2 regions of the Streptomyces sp. NPDC007872 genome follow, and region 1 is predicted to be linked to the other one. Evidence: riboswitches for the same ligand, from Rfam matches in the RefSeq annotation. Region 1 holds a riboswitch; the other holds the start of a gene.

The links. A riboswitch is a leader RNA that binds a small molecule or an ion and turns the genes downstream of it on or off. The one in region 1 is predicted to bind cyclic di-AMP.
Region 2: it holds a riboswitch for cyclic di-AMP, as region 1 does, so the genes downstream of both, ACFYNX_RS30795 (transglycosylase family protein) here and ACFYNX_RS12215 (transglycosylase SLT domain-containing protein) in region 1, are expected to answer to the same signal.

The regions. Positions count from the first base shown of each region.
Region 1 is NZ_JBIAEA010000003.1:388,314-391,711, forward strand. Features, by position in the region: gene ACFYNX_RS12205 (phosphocholine-specific phospholipase C) at 1-171, shown strand, start outside; gene ACFYNX_RS12210 (hypothetical protein) at 223-876, opposite strand; cyclic di-AMP (ydaO/yuaA leader) riboswitch at 1,250-1,433, shown strand; gene ACFYNX_RS12215 (transglycosylase SLT domain-containing protein) at 1,439-2,362, shown strand; gene ACFYNX_RS12220 (phosphoribosyltransferase family protein) at 2,359-3,398, opposite strand, start outside.
Region 2 is NZ_JBIAEA010000011.1:146,789-150,186, forward strand. Features, by position in the region: gene ACFYNX_RS30790 (transglycosylase family protein) at 1-1,030, shown strand, start outside; cyclic di-AMP (ydaO/yuaA leader) riboswitch at 1,289-1,464, shown strand; gene ACFYNX_RS30795 (transglycosylase family protein) at 1,468-2,202, shown strand; gene eno (phosphopyruvate hydratase) at 2,596-3,398, shown strand, end outside.

The DNA.
Region 1 (3,398 bases):
GGGCCGTGGACGTACACGGTGCCGGCGAACTCCAGCACCGAGGACTTCTTCAACGCCGTGGCCTACCAGAAGGGCTGGTACGACTTCACGGTCACCACCGGCGCCGACGGGACCTGGTCGCGCCGGTACACCGGCCACATCGAGAACGGCGCCCCGAGCGTCAGCGGCTGATCCCCGGGCCCGGGCGGGGGGTACGGGGATCCCCGCGCCCGGGCGGCACCGTCAGCGGCCGGCGTGCGCGGCGCGGCGGATCGTGGCGTCGAGGAGGGCGAGGGCGTCGTCGGCCGTGCGCCCGGGGGCCCGGTTCCACGGGCCGATGAGGTCCCGCCACCCCCGCGACCGCAGCTCGGTCATGATCCAGGCGGCCGCCTCGTTCATGGTGTCCGCGCTGCCGTGACCGAGGCGGTGGGCGGCGAGGAGCGCCCCGCAGACACAGCGGGCCCCCCGCCTGTCGCGCAGCTTGTACGGGGCGTTCTGCCAGCCCCACTCGGTCAGGACGAGGCGCGCGTAGCCGAGGTGGACCGAGGGGCGCAGTTCGGCGCCGCCGACGCGGCGCCAGACGTGGAGGCGGTCCGGCAGGACGGCTCCGATCCGGCCGGGGAGGCGGCGCTCGGCGGGGGCCGGCGCCGGGAGCGCGTGGAGCGCCTCGGCCACGAGCCGCTCCACGGGCACGCTGAGCAGGTCCCGCCAGCTCCCCTCCTCGCCCGGCGGCGGTGCGGGGGCGGGCGCGAGCGGTGCGGGGGCCGGCGGTGCGGGAGCGGGCCAGTCGGTGACGATCCGCTGCCAGACGGCGCTCTCGTAGAGGGCGGCCGCCTCGCGGTCGAGGAGGTCGGGGGCGTCCGGGGCGTCGGGGACGAGCTGGGGGGCGGGGGACATCGGGCGGCTCCTGGGTCGGTCACTCCATCCTTCGAGAAGGATGTCGGCTTTGCCGGGTTTGCCCTTGAGTGCCCAAGAAGCACTCGAAACGGCTCTTTGCACCCTCAGAGATCCCAACCTCCACATTTTCGCCTCATTTCCCCATCAATGGAATTACGTCGCATATTCGGACATAACTCATCGGGTGACGCGACTCACTCAGCGCGGCCCGCCGCACGGCGCCGCCCTCCCCCACCCCGTACCGCACAAGGAAGTTCGGCGCTTCCGGAGCCCGGCCGATCTTGAATTCCCCGAATTCGGTGATCCATTTACCGGGACCGCCGCTCTGATCCTCTTGTTATTCGCCGCATTACTGGCCTACGGTCACCCCCATTCGAGCGGAACGCCTAATCCTGCCACCGCTCGGAAACCTCCCTTTTCACCCGACGGCAGGAGCGGGGGACCCACGAATACGCCGGTCCGGAATCCGGAACGGCTCGGGGTGCAGCCGCGTGCGCGCGGCCGGACATCTCCCGTCCGAACCCGACAGCTCACCTCGTAGGCGCCGGAGAGGAATCCCGTCATGCCTGCACACGGTAAGCACCGCCGCCCCCGCCGCAACCACATCTCTCGTGGACTTGCCCTGGTCGGCACGGGTGGGGCCGCGCTGTCCCTGCCCCTGATCGCCCCCGCCACGGCCGGCGCCGCGACCGCCGCCCCGGCCCCGGAGATCGCCGCCAAGGCCTTCACCGCCCCCGCGGCCCCGGCCGCCGCCAAGGCTCCGGCCGCCCCGGAGGCCACCCGCACGTACACCGTCGTGAGCGGTGACTCGCTTTCCCTGATCGCCCACAAGAAGGGAATTCAGGGAGGCTGGAAGAGCCTTTACCGAGCCAACCAGAGCGCCGTGGGTGACAATCCGTCACTCATCCACCCGGGCCTGGAACTGACGATTCATCGGGGCACCGCCAAGGCCGCCCCGGCGCAGCCGAAGACGCAGGAAAAGGCGGAGCGGAAGGCCACCGCGAAGGCGGAGAAGTCCACTTCGACCGACCGGGCGAACCGCTCCGAGCGCCGCGCGGCCGCCCCGTCCGCCGGCACCGGCACGGGGGCCTCCGCCGCCGCCCCGGCCCCCGCCGCCGCTCCGGTCGCCCCGGTCGAGGCCGCTCCGGCCGCCGCCACCCAGTACGCCGACAACCTCGACGGCTGGATCCGGCAGTCGCTGGACGTCATGGCCCAGCACGGCATCCCCGGTTCCTACGAGGGCATCCACCGCAACATCATGCGCGAGTCCTCCGGGAACCCGCTGGCCATCAACAACTGGGACATCAACGCCGTCAACGGCACCCCCTCGAAGGGCCTGCTCCAGGTCATCGAGCCGACCTTCCTGGCCTACCACGTGCCCGGCACGTCGATGGACATGTACGACCCGGTCGCCAACATCACCGCCGCCTGCAACTACGCGGCCGACCGCTACGGCTCCATCGACAACGTCGACAGCGCGTACTAGTCCGCACCGGGCGCTTCCGGGGCGCCCCGGCCCCGGAAGTGCGCGGTGAACCAGGAGGTGGCGAGCTCCGCCACCTCCTCCAGGGCGCCGGGCTCCTCGAAGAGGTGGGCGGCGCCCTCCACCACGGCCAGCCGGTTCTCGCAGCGCAGCAGCGCCCCGGCCCGCCGGTTGAGGTCCAGGACCAGCGGGTCCTCGCCGCCCACCACCAGGAGGGTCGGGGCCCGCACCCCGGCGAGCCGGTCGGCCGCGAGGTCGGGCCGGCCGCCGCGCGAGACGACGGCGGCGACGGGGGACGCGGGGTCGCCCGCCGCCCACAGCGCGGCCGCCGCTCCCGTGCTCGCCCCGAAGTAGCCGAGCGGGAGTCCCGCGACGCCGGGCCACCCGGCCAGTTGTTCCGTGGCCCCGGCGAGCCTTCCCGCGAGGAGCGGGGTGTCGAAGACGTGCGCCCGGTCGGCCGCCTCGGCCTCGCTCAGGAGGTCGAACAGCAGGGTCCCGAGACCGGCCCGGTTCAGCTCCGCGGCGACCGTCCGGTTCCGGGGGCTGTGGCGGCTGCTGCCGCTGCCGTGGGCGAACAGGACGAGGCCGGCGGCCCCCTCGGGCACGGCGAGCCTCCCCGCGAGCGTGGCACCCCCGACCGGGATCCGTACGTCCTCGTCCCGGACGACGGGGTCGCGCGCGGCCCGGCTCCGGTCCAGGCAGGCGATCACCTCGTCGTCCGGCGTCTGCGGGAAGTCCCGGTAGAACTGGCCGACGGCGTAGAACCCGTCCGGGGTGTCGACGCCGACGGTCTCGTCGGCCTCGCCGCCGAGCCGGGCCGTCCAGTGGGGCGGCGCGACCGGCACCGCGAGGACGATCCGGGCCGCGCCCCGGGCACGGACCACCCGGCAGGCCGCCAGGGCCGTGGCGCCGGTGGCGAGCCCGTCGTCGACGACGAGGACCGTCCGTCCTTCGAGGGGCACGGGCGTGCGGCTGCCCCGGTAGCGGCGGGCGCGCTGCTCCAGTTCGGCCAGCTCGCGCTCCTCCGCGGCGGCCAGCG
Region 2 (3,398 bases), on a different contig from region 1:
CGCCACCTGGGACCGCGTCGCCGAGTGCGAGTCGGGCGGTCAGTGGAGCGCCAACTCCGGGAACGGGATGTACGGCGGCCTCCAGATCACCCAGGCCGACTGGGAGCGCCACGGCGGCCTGGCGTACGCGCCCAGCCCCGACCTGGCCAGCCGCGCCCAGCAGATCGCGGTGGCCGAGAAGGCCCTCGCCAAGGGCAGCGACGCGTGGGCCACCTGCGCGCCGATCGCCGGCCTGGCGAACGACGGGAAGCCCACCGGGGTGGACCCGGGCCCGGCCGCCGCCCCGACGACCTCCGTGGCGCCCGTCCCCGAGTCGAACTGGAACTCGGGCGCGTCGGGCGCCTCCGCGGCCGCGCCGTCCGCGGCCGCGCCGTCCGCCGCCGCTCCGTCCACCGGGGCGCCGAAGTCCTCCGCCCCCGCGACCGCCCCCGCCACGGCGCCGGCCACGCCGACGGCTCCCGCCGGCTCGACGGGCCCGAGCACGCCGACCGCCCCCGCGACGCCGTCCGCGCCGTCCGGGACCACCGGGGCCACGGACCCGGCGGACCCGACGCTCCCGGCCGGTCCGACCGATCCGGCCGACCCGACGGTCCCCGCCACCCCCGGTGAGTCCGTTACGCCCGGTACGTCTGTTACGCCCGGTGTTCCGGGAGCTGAGGGAACGTCGGCCGCGCCCGGCACGGGCAAGCACCGGGGCGAGGCCGCCCCGGAGGAAACCGGCAAGCCGGACAGCTCCACCGAATCCGGTAGACATGCCTCGGACAAGGACAAGCTGTCCGAAGAGGCTGCATCGACCCCGATCGCTGATGAAGCGAAGGATTCGGGCACAACGGACAGTCAGCGCTCTTCGGGTGAATACGTCGTGCGTCCGGGTGACAGCCTTTCGGACATCGCCCAGGCGAACGAACTGCCCGGAGGGTGGACCGCCCTCTACGACGCCAACAAGCGGACCGTGGGCACCGATCCGGACCTCATCCTCCCTGGTCAGAACCTCGATCTGACGAAGGGTTCGGTCCCGGCGGCCGGGTAGTTCGTGGGCGTATGTCCGGTTCCGGACGAGTGAGACATGGGTCTCTTTGTCCCAACTGGCGTGTCGCGCCCGCAAGCTCCGCTTCCGTCATCCCTCACCTGCGCAAACAGTCCCCTCCGAAGGGCAAGAAGAGGCGAAATTCGTCGTATGAGCCTCTTTGAACTTCGGGGGGGTCTGTGTCTACGGTCGTCATCGCTCGCCACCGCGGGCCCCGTCGACCGAAACGCCGAATCCTGCCGTCGGCCGATGGGAACAGTCGTCGCGCAAGCGCCGAAGGCAGGAGCGGGGGACCCAAGGTAAGCGCCGGGCCCGGCCGTCCAGACACGGACGGCCGACGACCGGCTAGGGGTGAAGTCGCGTGCTAGGACACGCGGCCGGGCAACTCTTCGGCCCGAACCCGACAGCTCACCTCGCAGGCGTCGGTGAGGAGAATCCCCATGCTGTTTTCCGTCAAGGGCAAACACCGCCGTCCCTCCAAGGCCGCCCAGGTCGCCGCGCTCGTCGGCGTCACCGGCGTCGCCGTCGCCGCCCCGCTGATGACCGCGGGCACCGCCTCGGCCGCCACGGCCTCCGAGTGGGACCGCGTCGCCCAGTGCGAGTCCGGCGGCAACTGGTCCATCAACACCGGCAACGGCTTCTACGGCGGCCTGCAGTTCACCAACTCCACCTGGGCCGCCTTCGGTGGCACCGCCTACGCCCCGCGCGCCGACCAGGCGTCGAAGTCGCAGCAGATCGCCGTCGCCGAGAAGGTCCTCGCGGGCCAGGGCAAGGGCGCCTGGCCGAGCTGCGGCGTGGGCCTCTCCGGCGCCTCGTACGACGGCGGCTCCGCCGAGAGCGCGCCGCAGGAGCAGCCGAAGCAGGAACAGCCCGAGCAGGAGCAGTCGCAGCGGCAGGCGCAGCCGAAGCAGGAGCGGAAGGCCGAGCAGCCGACCACCCGCAGCCAGTCGCGCCAGGCTCCGCAGGCCGCCCCGCAGAAGACCGTCACCACCCCGACCGGCAAGACGGTCAAGAAGGGCGACGGCGAGTACAAGGTCGTGGCCGGCGACACCCTCAGCAAGATCGCCCAGGCGCAGGGCGTCCAGGGCGGCTGGGCGCAGCTCTTCGAGCTCAACGACGACGTCGTCGAGAACGCCGACCTGATCTACCCGGGCCAGCAGCTCCACCTGAAGTGAGCCCGGCGGGTCGCGTGAGTCCGGCGGCTCACGCGCCCCCGATGACCCTCCCGCGGTGACCACCCCGGTCCGGCGCGCCACTCCCCCGTGCGCGCCGGACCGGGGTTCCCCTTTGCCGGGGGGACACCTCCCGTACGGGGCGACCCCTCGTACGGGGCGACCCCCTCGTACGGAGCGACCCCCTCGTACGGGACGACTCCGGCCCCACCTGACGGTTACCGCCCGGTAGGTCTGGGGTCCTTCGTCCCGTTGTGCGTGCCCTCGGGTCCTTTTTCGTCCCAGGGGGCGGGCGCCCGGCCGGTCGGAGCCTCCGGGGCGGTTAGGCTCTTGTCGCAAGGCCGAGCGACCCTGCACCGACCTTGCGTCACATCCCGCGTCACATCCCAGAAGGAGATGCTCGTGCCGTCCATCGACGTCGTCGTAGCCCGGGAAATCCTGGACTCCCGAGGCAACCCCACGGTCGAGGTCGAGGTCGGCCTCGACGACGGCAGCACCGGCCGTGCTGCCGTTCCGTCCGGCGCCTCCACCGGTGCGTTCGAGGCCCTCGAGCTCCGCGACGGTGACCCGAACCGCTACCAGGGCAAGGGTGTCGAGAAGGCCGTCCTCGCCGTCATCGAGCAGATCGGCCCGGAGCTCGTCGGCTACGACGCCACCGAGCAGCGCCTGATCGACCAGGCCATGTTCGACCTGGACGCCACCCCGGACAAGTCCTCGCTCGGCGCCAACGCCATCCTCGGCGTCTCCCTCGCCGTCGCGCACGCCGCCTCCGAGGCCAGCGACCTCCCGCTCTTCCGCTACCTGGGCGGCCCGAACGCGCACCTGCTGCCCGTTCCGATGATGAACATCCTGAACGGCGGGTCGCACGCCGACTCCAACGTGGACATCCAGGAGTTCATGATCGCCCCGATCGGCGCGGAGTCCTTCTCCGAGGCCCTCCGCTGGGGCACCGAGGTCTACCACACCCTCAAGTCCGTCCTGAAGTCCAAGGGCCTCTCCACCGGCCTCGGCGACGAGGGCGGCTTCGCCCCGAACCTCGGCTCCAACCGCGAGGCGCTCGACCTCATCCTCGAAGCGATCAAGCAGGCCGGCTACGTGCCCGGCAAGGACATCGCGCTCGCGCTCGACGTCGCCGCCTCCGAGTTCTACAAGGACGGCAAGTACGAGTTCGAGGGCGAGTCCCGCTCGGCCGCCGAGAT